One region of the Streptomyces sp. NPDC098781 genome, then DNA from elsewhere that is predicted to be linked to it. Evidence: riboswitches for the same ligand, from Rfam matches in the RefSeq annotation. Region 1 holds a riboswitch; each other region holds the start of a gene.
The links. A riboswitch is a leader RNA that binds a small molecule or an ion and turns the genes downstream of it on or off. The one in region 1 is predicted to bind cyclic di-AMP.

Region 1 (4,271 bases):
ACTGTGGGCGCGGCGGGAGTTCGCCCGGCCGGCGCTGGAGCACGCGGCCGCCGCGCAGGCCTGGACGGCATACGGCCACCCGCAACCGGGGCCGGCCGTTCACCAGCAGCTGTACGGATCGACGTACCCACAGCCGTACGGACCGACCTACCCGCAGCCATACGGGCACCCGCACGGTCAGCCGTACGGGCAGCTGAACGGACCGGGCCCCGCACCGGGCTACGGCTCGGTGGCGCCGTACCCCCTCTACAACCCGTATCGGTCCTAGCGGTCGAGAGGTCCTAGCGGTCGAGAAAGAGGCGGCGCCTCACGCCGACGCCTCCGTGAGCCGCTCCACCTCGTCGTCCGTCAGCCTCAGCTCCGCCATCCCCAGCAGCGCCGGCAGCTGTTCCACCGTGCGGGCCGAAGCCAGGGGCGTCGCGACCGTCGGCTGTTGCGCGAGCCAGGCCAGGGCCACCGTCGCCATCGGCACGTCGTGGGAACGGGCCACCTCGTCCAGGGCGGCCAGCACCCGTCGGCCCCGCTCGGACTCTGCGTGCTTGCCGGCACCCCGCGCGCGGGCGCTGTCCACGGCCGTCCCCGGTCGGTACTTGCCGGTGAGGAAACCGGCCGCGAGGGAGTAGTACGGGATCGCCGCCAGCCCTTCCCGCTCGGCCAGGTCGCGCAGGGGGCCCTCGTAGGTGTCGCGGGAGACCAGGTTGTAGTGCGGCTGGAGGGCGGCATAGCGGGCGAGGCCCTCGCGGTTGGAGAAGGCGAGGGAGGCCGCGAGGCGTTCGGCGGAGATGTTGGACGCGGCGATGTGCCGTACCTTGCCGGCCTTCACCAGCTCGTCCAGCGCGCCGATGATCTCCTCGACGGGCACTTCCGGTTTGTCGTAGTGCGTGTAGTAGAGGTCGATGCGGTCGGTGCCCAGGCGCCGCAGGGAGGCGTCGGCGGCCGCCTTGATGTTGGCCGCGGTCAGGCCCTGGAAGTCGGGGTGCTGGCTGACCTTGGTGGCGATCACGACGTCGTCCCGGTTGCCGCGTGCCGTCAGCCAGTGGCCGATGACCGTCTCGGACTCGCCGCCCGAGTTGCCCTCGGCCCACGCCGAGTAGACGTCGGCCGTGTCGATGAAGTTGCCGCCCGCCTCCGTGTATGCGTCGAGGACGGCGAAGGACCGGGTCTCGTCGGCGGTCCAGCCGAAGACGTTGCCGCCGAGGCAGAGCGGGTGGACCTCCAGGTCGGAGGAGCCGAGCTGACGAAGAGCACTCATGCTCTACGTCAACCGTCGTACCGGAACGGCTCATTCCACACCGGGGACCAAGGCTGCGTAATGAAGACGCTCGCGACGAACACCGTCGCACGCACCGAGAACCGGCAGCCCTGACGTCGGGGGGACGCCGTCAGGACCGCCGGGGATCACATGTGGTCGCCCGTCACGGGCCTCAGGGCGTGAGGCCCTTGCCCTGAAGCCAGGCCAGCGGGTCGATGCCGTTCGCGCTGCCGTCGGGGTGCACCTCGAGGTGCAGGTGGGCGCCGGTCACATTGCCGGTGGCGCCGACGCGGCCGATGACGTCGCCCGTGTTGACCTTCTGGCCCACGCTGACGCTGATCGAGGACTGGTGCGCGAACCAGAGCTCGGTGCCGTCGTCGAGGGTGATCTCCGTCTTGTAGCCGTACGAGCCGTCCCAGCCGGCGAAGGTGACGGTGCCGGAGTGGATCGCCTTGATCAGCGTCCCGGTGGGGGCGGCGAAGTCGAGGCCGGTGTGGTAGCCGGAGGACCAGTAGGCGCCGGCCTGACCGAAGGTCGAGGTGATGGTGTACGAGGAGGTCGGCAGCGTGTACTGCTTGGCCAGCTCGGCGAGACGCTCGGCCTCGGCCTTCTTGCGGGCCTCCTCCTCGGCGGCGGCCTTCGCGGCGGCGGCCTTGGCCTTGGCTTCTTTCTCCGCCTTGGCGGCCGCGTCCCTGGCCTCCTTCTCCGCGGCGGCGACGGCGGCCGCGGCGGCCTTGCTGTCGATCTGAGTCTGCTGGAGTTCGGCCTGCGCGATGATCCGGCTGCGCAGCACCTCGCCGGCGTCGGAGGTGCCCTGCGTGGTCTCCTCGGTGGCCTCGCCCATGGTGCTGAACGCGGTGGCCGTGTCCTCGGCGGGCTCGGAGGAGTCGTCCGAGATCAGGGGCAGGTCCGGCATCGTGATGGCGACCGGCGGCTTGCCGCTGTTGGCGCTGGCCATGCCGCCCGCGCCGACGGCGGCTATGACGCCTACGCCGAGAACCGTGGAGCTGCGGGCGAGTCCCCCGCCACGCTGCTTGGAGACGCGGTGCCTGCCACGAACGGGACGAATGGAATCCGCGGTGGGGTTCCACTCCTCGAACGGGCCCTCGTCGGTGCGGTAGCGGTCGTAGCCGAAGGTGTCGCTGCGTTCGCTCGGCACGAACGGGGCTTGCGGAGCAGGCCGGTTTGACGCCACGTGGGCGTACTCCTTTCCTTCCTTCTCGCCTACCGGGTTAGCTGACGGGTTCGGAGCAGGAAGGTCTCCTACGCGCGTATACCAACCGTGCTTCCACGGTGGAATCCGTGCGATTCACCCCAAGGTGGTGGTTCCCCGGTTCCCTTACGGGATTCGGCGCGTGCGCACGGAGCCGACTCTTGTGACGGCTGGGACGACCGCGCTGCGTTATCGAACGTTAATAGACCCGGGGCGCGTATTCCAAGCTGTTCCACTTGATCATTAACGATTTTCGCCCGGACTTAGGGGTCATGAGCGGCCTAAATCGGGCGAGTTGACCAAGACTCTGGAGTCACACAGGTATTGACGGTATGTCAGTTGTTATGCGGAGGGCGGTCGCGCGATCACCGCTGGTGACAACGGTCAAGGTGATCGGTCAGAAGGCTTCACGGTCGTCGTACGGCCATGAGTGCCAGGTCGTCCGCCATCCCTCCGCCGGAGTGCCGGCGTACGTCCGCCGCGAGCACCCCGAGCAGTTCGGCCGGCTCGCGCAGGGCGTTCACGCGGCCCGCGAGGCCCACCTCGGGGTCGTAGAACCGCCCGCCGGCGTCCCGCGCCTCGGTCAGACCGTCGGTGTACAGCAGCAGGGTGGCCCCGTCCGGGAAGCCGGCGTCGTCGGCCCGGTCGGGCCAGGCGCCGAGCTCGCGCATGCCGAGCGGCAGGGCGGGTTCGGTGGCCGGCAGGGGGTGGACGGTGCCGTCGGCGTGCAGCAGCAGCGGCGGCGGGTGCCCGCGGTTGACCAGCCGCACGATTTCGTTGCCGTGCGGCAGCTCGGCGAGCATGGCGGTGGTGAACCACTCCTGCGACTCGGGTCCGTCGCGCCGTGCGCGCTCCCGGGCCAGCGCCCGCTCCAGCCGCTGCGCGACCGCCTCCAGCGTGGCCTCCTGTTCGGCGGCCTCCCGGAAGGCCCCGATCACCACGGCGACGGCCCCGACCGCCCCCATTCCCTTGCCCCGCACGTCCCCCACCACCAGCCGGACGCCGTAGGGGGTGTCCTGCACGGCGTACAGATCCCCGCCGATGGCCGCGCCCTCCTGCGCCGCCTCGTACCGGGCCGCGATCCGGAACCCGCCGATCCGCTCGGCCGGCTCCGGCAGTACGGCGCGTTGGGCGGCCTCGGCGATCTCGCGGGCGGAGGCGAGGCGTTCGTCGCTGCGGCGGACGAGGAGGTTGATGAGGACCGCGAGCACGGAGACGACCACGATGGTCGCCAGCTCGGTGACCACCTCCGCTTGGGACAGCTCCCCGCGCGGCGCGCGCATCACGAGCACCACGAGGAGGGCCAGGGCTCCGGTGAGCACGGTGCCGCGCTGTGAGTAGAGGGGGGCGGCGACCAGTGGCGCGGCCGTGAGGAAGGGGGCGCCGGTGAAGTCCGTCGGTGTGACGTGGTCGTACACGGCTCCGGCCGCGATCAGCAGGGCGGGGAGCAGCCGGACGAACCGGCGTGCGTATGACATCCGCCGCTGCTCCACCTCACCAGGGTTGCCGAAGCGGGGGCGGCGGGCGAGCGCTGGAAGCCGACCGGGGAAAACACTCAGGGCCGGAACTGATCAGTTCCGGCCCTGAGCCTTCAGTAGCGGGGACAGGATTTGAACCTGCGACCTCTGGGTTATGAGCCCAGCGAGCTACCGAGCTGCTCCACCCCGCGTCGATGAGTCCATAGTACGCCATCCGCGGGACCCGAAGCACACGCCTTTCCCGGGGCCGGTCCTGACCAGGACTTTCCGCTCAGCTGCCGCGGCCCTCCCGGCCCGTCCGGTGAGGCCCGTCCGGCCAGGCCCATCC
Region 2 (4,271 bases), on a different contig from region 1:
CCACCGGCCTCGTCGTCACGGCCGCCCTCGCAGCCCTGCCGGCAGTCGCCGGGCGGCTCACCACGGACCACTTCGTCGACCTGCCGACCCTGGTCTCGGTGATCGCGCCAGCTGCCTTCACCGGCCGGACCATGCCCCTGCGGTTCCTGTCGCTCGCCCGGGTGGCCGCGGGGCTCGCCGTGATGGCCGCGGCGCGTCGGCTGCGCCGCAGGACGTACCCGGTGCGCTGACCGCCGGTCCACCGACCGGACGGGGATCCCGCTCATGCACATCCGTACGTCCTTCCCCTACGAGACGACTCATCCCGACGTGCGCATCCCGCTTTCGGACGGGACGAGCCTGTACGCGCGCGCATGGCGCCCTGTCGTTATTGCGAGGGCCTGCCGACGGACGAGTACTCGGCGACGGAGCCGGCCGACGGGGTCGAGGTCGTCAACTGGCCCGCGGCGCAGCCCTGGTGCGACGGCAAGGTCGGTATGTTCGGCATCTCCTGCGGCGGCTTCAACTCCCTCCAGATCGCGGCCCTCGCGCCGAGCCGCTCAAGGCGATCGTCACGTCTGTTCCACGGACGATCGCTATGACAACGACGCGCACTACATGGGAGGTTCCGTCCTCGCGGTCGACATCCACGCCTGGGCGTCGACGATGCTCGCCTTCGCCCCCCGGCCGCCGGACCCGCAGCACATCGGCGAGTCCTGGCGGGACACGTGGCTCGAACGGCTGGGTTCCCTCGACCCGTTCATCCACACCTGCCTGGAACACCCGACCTGCGACGACCACTGGCGCCACGGCAGTGTCTGCGAGGACCCGGCGCGATCGACGCCGCCGTCCTCGCCGTGGGCGGCTGGAGGTCGACCCGCGCCACGGCGCCACGCGCGCGTACCCGGACGGTATGGAGTGCGCCGAGGACCCGCTGGAGACGTACACGATCGACGAGGCGGACCCACTGCCGGCCCGCGCCCGCTCGGAGTGGTCCGTCCGGCCGCACCGGCCGGAGCTCGCCTGGGAGACGAGGGTGGGCACGCGCTCCGAGATCAGCCGCGACGGGCAGCACTTCGTGACCTCCGACGAGGTGATCCGCACGGAGGGCGAAGAGGTGCTTTTCCGTCGCATATGGGAAATTCGGACTCCACGGGCCGCCGGTTAAAGGCGAGTTGGAGTCATTGCCCGTTTTGCGGTACTTGCGCCTGCCAGTGAATTGGGTCACGCGAGCCCGGCCGGGGACCTGGTCCGGAGCACCCCCTTCCCTCCTTGCCCCGAACGCGAGTTGAGGCTTGGCAACCGCAAAGGATCAAGCACCCCATTCCCCCCAGACCATGGTCAACCCGCACGTCAGGTGACCACAGCACTTGTTCCGGGCATGTGCTCTCGCATACGTTCCCGCTCGTCGGGCGGACGCCTAATCCTGCCGCCGCCCGAGTCATCCCCGACGTAACTCACACACGCGCGGCAGGAGCGGGGGACCCAGGTAAGCCGCCGGACCGTACGCCTTGATGGCTCATCGGACCGGCTAGGGGTGAAGTCGTGCCGCCCTACGGCGGCACGGCCGGGCATCTCCAGCCCGAACCCGACAGCTCACCTCGCAGGCGCCGGAGAGGAACAGCGCCATGCCCCGAGGCAAGCATCGCCGCCCCCGCACCAACCCGCTCACCCGACGTGTCGTCATCGCCGGAACCGGCACCGCGGCCCTCGCTCTCCCGCTCCTGAGCGGGACCACCGCGAGCGCCGCCGAGCCCGCCAAGGCCCCCAGCGCCGCGGTGAAGGTCGACTCGGTCGCGTACACCACCAAGAAGGGCGACACGCTCTACGGCATCGCGGACCGCTACGACGCGCAGGGCGGCTGGAAGCAGCTCTACAAGGACAACCGCAAGGCCATCGGCGACGACCCCCGCCTGATCCACCCGGGCCTCGACCTCACGGTCCGGGCGGCGAAGAAGGCGAGCACGCCGGCCAAGACGGCCGACAAGGCGTCCGCGCCCGCCAAGAAGTCCTCCGTCGCCCAGGCGACCCAGTCCTCGGTGAAGACCTACCCGAACAACCTCGACGGCTGGATCCGCAACGCGCTGGACATCATGGCTCAAAACGGAATTCCGGGTTCTTACGAGGGCATTCACCGCAACATCATGCGCGAGTCGTCCGGCAACCCGCAGGCCATGAACAACTGGGACTCCAACGCCGCGGCCGGCACCCCGTCCAAGGGCCTCCTCCAGGTCATCGACCCCACCTTCGCGACCTACCACGTGCCGGGCACCGTGTACGACCCCTTCGACCCGGTCGCGAACATCACGGCCGCGTGCAACTACGCGGCCGCGCGCTACGGCTCGATCGACAACGTGAACGGGCCCTACTAGGAGTAGCAGCCGGGCCACTGGCGCATATCGCCCCTTACTGGACGATATGCGCCATATCTCCCGCGAACAGCCTCTCAAGGACGACGGCGATGCCGTCGTCCTCGTTCGAGAGGGTGATCTCGTCGGCGACCGCCTTGAGTTCGGGATGCGCGTTGGCCATCGCCACCCCGCGGGCGGCCCAGTCGAACATCGGGATGTCGTTGGGCATGTCACCGAAGGCGACGGTGTCCCGCGGACCGAGTCCCAGATGCTCGGCGGCGAGCGCGAGACCGGTCGCCTTGGTGACACCGCATGGCTGGAGTTCGACGGTGCCGGGCCCCGACATGGTGACCGTCGCGAGCGAACCGACCACCGAACGCGCCGTCGCCGCCAACTCGTCGTCCGACAGGCTGGGATGGCGCAGCAGCACCTTGCTGATCGGCTCGCACCACAGGTCGTCGCGGCGTCTGACGCGCACCGCCGGCAGGGTGGGGTGCGGCATCAGGTAGCCGGGCTCGATGAGCGTGAGCCCTTCCACGCCGTCCTGGTCGACGGCCGCGTACACCTGCCCCACCTCGGCCTCGATCTTGCCGAGCGCGGTTTCCGCCAGTTCCCGGTCCAAGGTGACGGACCACAGCAGACAGTCCGCGCCGGCGTCGTACAACTGCGCGCCCTGTCCGCACACCGCGAGCCCCCTGCTGCCCAGGTCGTCGAGCAACGGCCGCACTCTGGGCGCCGGCCGTCCCGTCACGACGAGGTGCTGGGCACCGGCCGCCGCCACCCGCGCGAGCGCGTCGAGGGTCCGGTCGGAGAGCGTGTCGTCGCCGCGGAGCAGCGTCCCGTCCAGGTCAGTGGCGATGAGTGAATATGCGATGGGTGGGGCCATGATCAGAGAATACGGACAGGAAGCCCCATCGACTCGACCTGAACCGGACGGCTGCTTTGTTCACATGTGTTGACACCTAATCCGGTTACCCTTCTGCCTACCCGTCCGCAACTGCCCTCCGCCCCTTGTGATTTCACCCCCACTTGGCGCCGGAGCGCGCCCCGAGCGCCCGCCCGACGCGGCGACCTGCTGTTTCACCGGCTCCGACGACGCGACTTTCGCACTGCCCAAGACCGGTGCCTCACCCGTAACGTGTGGCCCGACCCACTTGGCAGACGGAGCGTATGAGAGTGAGGCAGCACCCCATGCCCCCCTTCGATCTCCCCGAGGGCGACCCCTTCGGCACGCACAACCTTCCGTACGGCGTCTTCTCCCTTCCCGGCTCGGACTCCGCGCGACGGGTCGGCGTCCGGCTCGGCGACCACGTCCTCGACGCGGGCAAGGCGGCCCACGCCCTCGGCTCGCCGTACGCCCCGCTGCTCGCCCAGGACTCCCTGAACCCGCTGCTCGCCGCGGGCCGCACCACCTGGTCCGATGTCCGTCGCGCGCTGACGGCCTGGGTGACGGTGCCCGCGCACCAGGAGGCCCTCCGTGATCTCCTGCACCCCCTGTCCTCGGTGACCTTGCACCTCCCCTTCGAGGTCGCCGACTACGTCGACTTCTACGCCTCCGAGAACCACGCCCGGAACGTCGGCCGGATCTTCCGCCCCGACGCCGAGGACTCACTGACCCCCAACTGGAAGCACCTGCCGATCGGTTACCACGGCCGCTCCGGCACGGTGGTCGTGTCCGGCACGGACGTCGTACGGCCCTCGGGCCAGCGCAAGGCGCCCACCGACGCCGCGCCGGTCTTCGGCCCCTCGGTCCGGCTCGACATCGAGGCCGAGGTCGGCTTCGTGGTCGGAACGCCGTCACGGATGGGCGAGCCGGTCGCACTGGGCGACTTCCGGGAGCACGTCTTCGGCCTGTGCCTGCTCAACGACTGGTCGGCACGCGACATCCAGGCCTGGGAGTACGTCCCCCTCGGCCCGTTCCTCGGCAAGTCCTTCGCCACC
Region 3 (4,271 bases), on a different contig from region 1:
GAGGGAGCAGACCACCAGTGCGAGCAGCGCGGCGCGTCCGGTGAGCCTGGAGCGCCGGGCCTGCCGCTTGGTCTGGGAGCGGTAGACACGGGCCGCCGTCTGCTCGCCGAGCAACCGGATTCTCGTCGCGGTGGAGAAACGGTCCCGGTCCTTGACGGCCATCGGCTCTCCGCCTCCCCTTTCACGTGCGTACGTCCCCGCACACGGTACGGGACCGAGTACGGGGACGTACGTACGACTGGCTAAGCCTTAACCCGGTAAGGGTCAGCCCTTGAAGCGCGGGAACGCGCTGCGGCCCGCGTAGACCGCCGCGTCGTCGAGGATCTCCTCGATGCGCAGCAGCTGGTTGTACTTGGCGACGCGCTCGGAGCGGGCCGGGGCGCCGGTCTTGATCTGGCCGCAGTTGGTGGCGACGGCGAGGTCGGCGATCGTGACGTCCTCGGTCTCGCCGGAGCGGTGGGACATCATGCACTTGAAGCCGCTGCGCTGGGCGAGCTCGACGGCGTCGAGGGTCTCGGTCAGCGAGCCGATCTGGTTGACCTTGACGAGCAGCGCGTTGGCGGCGCCGTCGTCGATGCCGCGGGCGAGGCGCTCGGGGTTGGTGACGAAGAGGTCGTCGCCGACGATCTGGACCTTGTCGCCCAGCTTGTCGGTGAGGACCTTCCAGCCGGCCCAGTCGTCCTCGAACAGCGGGTCCTCGATGGAGACGAGCGGGTAGGCCGCGACGAGCTCCTCGTAGTACTCCGTCATCTCGGCGGCGGAGCGCTCCTTGCCCTCGAAGAGGTACTTGCCGTCCTTGTAGAACTCGGAGGCGGCGACGTCGAGCGCGAGGGCGATCTGCTCGCCGGGGGCGTAACCGGCTTCCTTGATGGCCTCGAGGATGAGGTCGAGGGCCTCACGGTTGGAGCCGAGGTTCGGGGCGAAGCCGCCCTCGTCGCCGAGGCCGGTGGCCAGGCCCTTGCTCTTCAGCACCTTCTTGAGGGTGTGGTAGACCTCGGTGCCCCAGCGCAGCGCCTCGGAGAAGGACTCCGCGCCGATCGGGGCGATCATGAACTCCTGGATGTCCACGTTGGAGTCGGCGTGCGAGCCGCCGTTCAGGATGTTCATCATCGGCACCGGCAGCAGGTGCGCGTTCGGGCCGCCCAGGTAGCGGAAGAGCGGCAGGTCGGACGCCTCGGAGGCGGCGTGCGCGACGGCGAGCGAGACGCCGAGGATGGCGTTGGCGCCGAGCGAGCCCTTGTTGTCGGTGGCGTCCAGGTCGAACATGGCCTGGTCGATCAGGCGCTGCTCGGTGGCGTCGTAGCCGACGAGCTCCGGGCCGATCTGCTCGATGACGGCGAGGACGGCCTTCTCGACACCCTTGCCCTGGTAGCGGTTGGGGTCACCGTCGCGGAGCTCGATGGCCTCGAAGGCACCGGTCGAGGCGCCGGACGGGACGGCGGCACGACCCGTGCTGCCGTCGTCGAGGCCGACCTCGACCTCGACCGTGGGGTTGCCTCGGGAGTCCAGGATTTCCCGGGCTACGACGACGTCGATGGACGGCACGAGCATCTCCTTCTTCGGATGTGACGCGGGTACGCAGACCGTGTGGGGTACTGCGAGACGAGCCTAACCGGCTCCGGGCATCAGACCAGCGGTCGACCGCCCCGTGGACAGAACCGAGAGTAAATTGTTTCCGAACGGAACAAAAACCTTCCCCAGACAGAGAAGAACCCCGCCCCGGTGCGTACGGGGGAAAACGCACCGAGGCGGGGAGTTCGCGGGGACGGGGGGTGGTCCTCACGACGCCCTCACTATGGGGTCCACGGATGTGAAGGCGCTGTGGTTCACCTGTCGGTCGCGTGCTGCCGCGGGCCGCCGGATGTCGCGGCCCGCCGCTGCCTCTTACTTCAGGTGCAGCTGCTGACCCGGGTAGATCAGGTTCGCGTCCTCGACGATGTCCTTGTTCAGCTGGAAGAGCTTCTCCCAGCCGCCCTTGACGTTCTTCTCCTCGGCGATCGAGCTGAGGGTGTCGCCCTTGACGACCTTGTACTCGCCGTCGCCCTTCTTGACCTTCTTGCCGGTCGGGGTGGTGACGGTCTTGGTGCTCTTCTTGGCGGCCGGGCGGTCGGTGGAGCGGGAGGCCGACTGCTGCTCGGAGGAGCGCGGGGTGGTCTCGGTGCTCTGCGAGGAGCCGCCGGCGGAGGAGCCGGAGTACGCGGCGCTGGACAGGCCGGTGCCGCAGTTCGGCCAGGCGCCCTTGCCCTGGGCCGCGAGGACCTTCTCGGCTATCTCGATCTGCTGGGACTTGGTGGCCTGGTCGGCGGTGGAGGCGTACTGGGTGCCGCCGTACGCGGCCCAGGTGGAGGCGGAGAACTGAAGACCGCCGTAGTAGCCGTTGCCGGTGTTGATCGACCAGTTGCCGCCGGACTCGCACTGGGCGACGGTGTCCCACTCGGAGGCGGTGGCGGCCGAGGCGTTGCCGGCCGCCATCAGCGGGGCGGCGACGGCGGCGGCACCGGTGACGCCGACGACGGCGATGGCGCGGGCGGCCTTGGACGGACGACGGTGCTTGCCCTTGCTGGAAAACAGCATGGAGAGATCCCCTCACCGACGCCTGCGAGGTGAGCTGTCGGGTTCGGGCCGGTTGAGTTGCCCGGCCGCGCACGTTCGCCTCTCGGCTCCCGCTGCGCGGCTTCACCCCGAGCCGGCTCCGGCCGTGCGGCCTCGAAAGGCCTCAACTGCCGGACCCGGCGCAAACCTTGGGTCCCCCGCTCCTGCCTACGGCGCTTGACGCGACGACTGTTCCCGTACGGCCGCCGGCAGGATTCGGCGTGACGGCGTAGGGGCTCGCTCTGGTGGCGAGCGATCACGACCGTAGACACTCGATTCGCGGAATTACAAAGACGATCAGGGCTTCTGAGATCTATCTCTCACTACTGTTAAAACGGACATTACACACCGAATCGGGGCGCGAACTGCCGCTGTTTTTCGCCCTGTTCGACCGTTATTCGACGGGGACGTCCAGCGTCTGACCGGCGAAGATGTCGTTCGCGTCGGCGCCGATGGCCTGCTTGTTCGCCTCATACAGCGCGCGCCACCCGCCGTCGAGGTCAAGGGAGTCGGCGATGGACGCGAGCGTGTCGCCCTGGCGGACGCTGTACGAGGCATGCCGGCCGGAGGACTTGGTGGCGCTGTCGGCGGTGTCGCTCTCGTCGGCGCTGGGGCCCCGATGACGCCCGGAACCGGCGCTCACGTCGTCGATCGACCCGGTGTCGACAAGACTCCAGGAGCCCGAGTCCTGGTCCGAGTTGCCCCGATTGCCCGCCTTTGGGGTCTCTATGGGGGAGCTGTCCGGCGACTGTGCGACCTTCGAGTCGGGCGAGTCCGACTTCGCGGAGCTGCCGGTCCCGGCGGACGAAGAGGGGGAGGACGAGGAGCTGTCGGGCGATTCGGACGAACCGTCGGGGGAGCCGCTGGGCGAGTTCGAGGAACCCCCGGAAGAGGCCGACGTACTCGGCGAGCTGGACTCATCGGACGAATCCGATGAACCGGACGAGTTGGATGAGCCGGACGATCCGGACGACGTCGAGGAATCGAGCAGCCCGGAGGATCCGGACACCGCGGAGGGAGAGTCCTCGCCCACGCCGGTGTCGAGGTCGACCGCGCCGGACTTCGGGGTGAGCCCGTTGAGTACCGCGCAGGTGCCCCAGGGGCTGGTCCCCCGGTCCGCCAGGACGTCCTGCGCCACCGCGATCTGCTGCGAGCGGCTGGCCAGGTCGGGGCTGTTGGCGTAGTCGAGACCGCCGTACTTCTCCCAGTCGTCCTGGGTCAGCTGGAGCCCGCCGTAGCGCCCGTTGCCGGTGTCGGCGCTCCAGGAGCCACCGCTCTCGCAGTCGGCCACCTTGTCCCACACATTGCCGTCGGCCGCGCTCGCGCCCGTGGCACCGAGGAGCGGGATGGCGATGGCGGAGCCGGTCACTCCGGCGGCGACGAGAAGAGCCGGAGCCTGACGAGGGCGACGGTGACGACCGTTCCCGGAGAGCATGCGGGTGCCTTTCACGAGACAGCAGTGACTGTGGCGCGTGAAACTGGGCGCCTTCGTTGATCCGTGAACGTATAGGCAGACGATCACTTGTCACAAGTTAATGCCGCGTAGATCACGTGAAGATCACAGAATTGGGCCCACGTCATGGTCGCGGCTGTGGACAGACTCACCCAAGGGGGGTGAACTCCACCGGAAGGGTGCGCAGGCCGCGCATGATCAGCCCGCCGCGCCACCTCAACTCCCC

Region 2: linked by a shared signal. The riboswitch ahead of ACIQWG_RS26385 (transglycosylase SLT domain-containing protein) and the one ahead of ACIQWG_RS38985 (M23 family metallopeptidase) in region 1 are both predicted to bind cyclic di-AMP.
Region 3: linked by a shared signal. The riboswitch ahead of ACIQWG_RS37240 (transglycosylase family protein) and the one ahead of ACIQWG_RS38985 (M23 family metallopeptidase) in region 1 are both predicted to bind cyclic di-AMP.

Annotation. Positions count from the first base shown of each region.
Region 1 covers NZ_JBIWAK010000015.1:21,201-25,471, forward strand. Annotated here, with positions in the region: gene ACIQWG_RS38975 (PrsW family intramembrane metalloprotease) at 1-268, shown strand, start outside; gene ACIQWG_RS38980 (aldo/keto reductase) at 308-1,252, opposite strand; gene ACIQWG_RS38985 (M23 family metallopeptidase) at 1,425-2,447, opposite strand; cyclic di-AMP (ydaO/yuaA leader) riboswitch at 2,459-2,616, opposite strand; gene ACIQWG_RS38990 (PP2C family protein-serine/threonine phosphatase) at 2,873-3,943, opposite strand; tRNA gene ACIQWG_RS38995 (tRNA-Met) at 4,061-4,134, opposite strand.
Region 2 covers NZ_JBIWAK010000006.1:424,853-429,123, forward strand. Annotated here, with positions in the region: partial or broken gene ACIQWG_RS26370 (MFS transporter) at 1-119, shown strand, start outside; partial or broken gene ACIQWG_RS26375 (CocE/NonD family hydrolase) at 265-848, shown strand; gene ACIQWG_RS26380 (hypothetical protein) at 893-1,147, shown strand; cyclic di-AMP (ydaO/yuaA leader) riboswitch at 1,418-1,602, shown strand; gene ACIQWG_RS26385 (transglycosylase SLT domain-containing protein) at 1,608-2,351, shown strand; gene ACIQWG_RS26390 (HAD family hydrolase) at 2,386-3,216, opposite strand; gene fahA (fumarylacetoacetase) at 3,522-4,271, shown strand, end outside.
Region 3 covers NZ_JBIWAK010000012.1:101,166-105,436, forward strand. Annotated here, with positions in the region: gene ACIQWG_RS37230 (septum formation initiator family protein) at 1-162, opposite strand, end outside; gene eno (phosphopyruvate hydratase) at 265-1,551, opposite strand; gene ACIQWG_RS37240 (transglycosylase family protein) at 1,885-2,574, opposite strand; cyclic di-AMP (ydaO/yuaA leader) riboswitch at 2,579-2,778, opposite strand; gene ACIQWG_RS37245 (transglycosylase family protein) at 2,987-4,027, opposite strand; gene ACIQWG_RS37250 (cytochrome P450) at 4,194-4,271, opposite strand, start outside.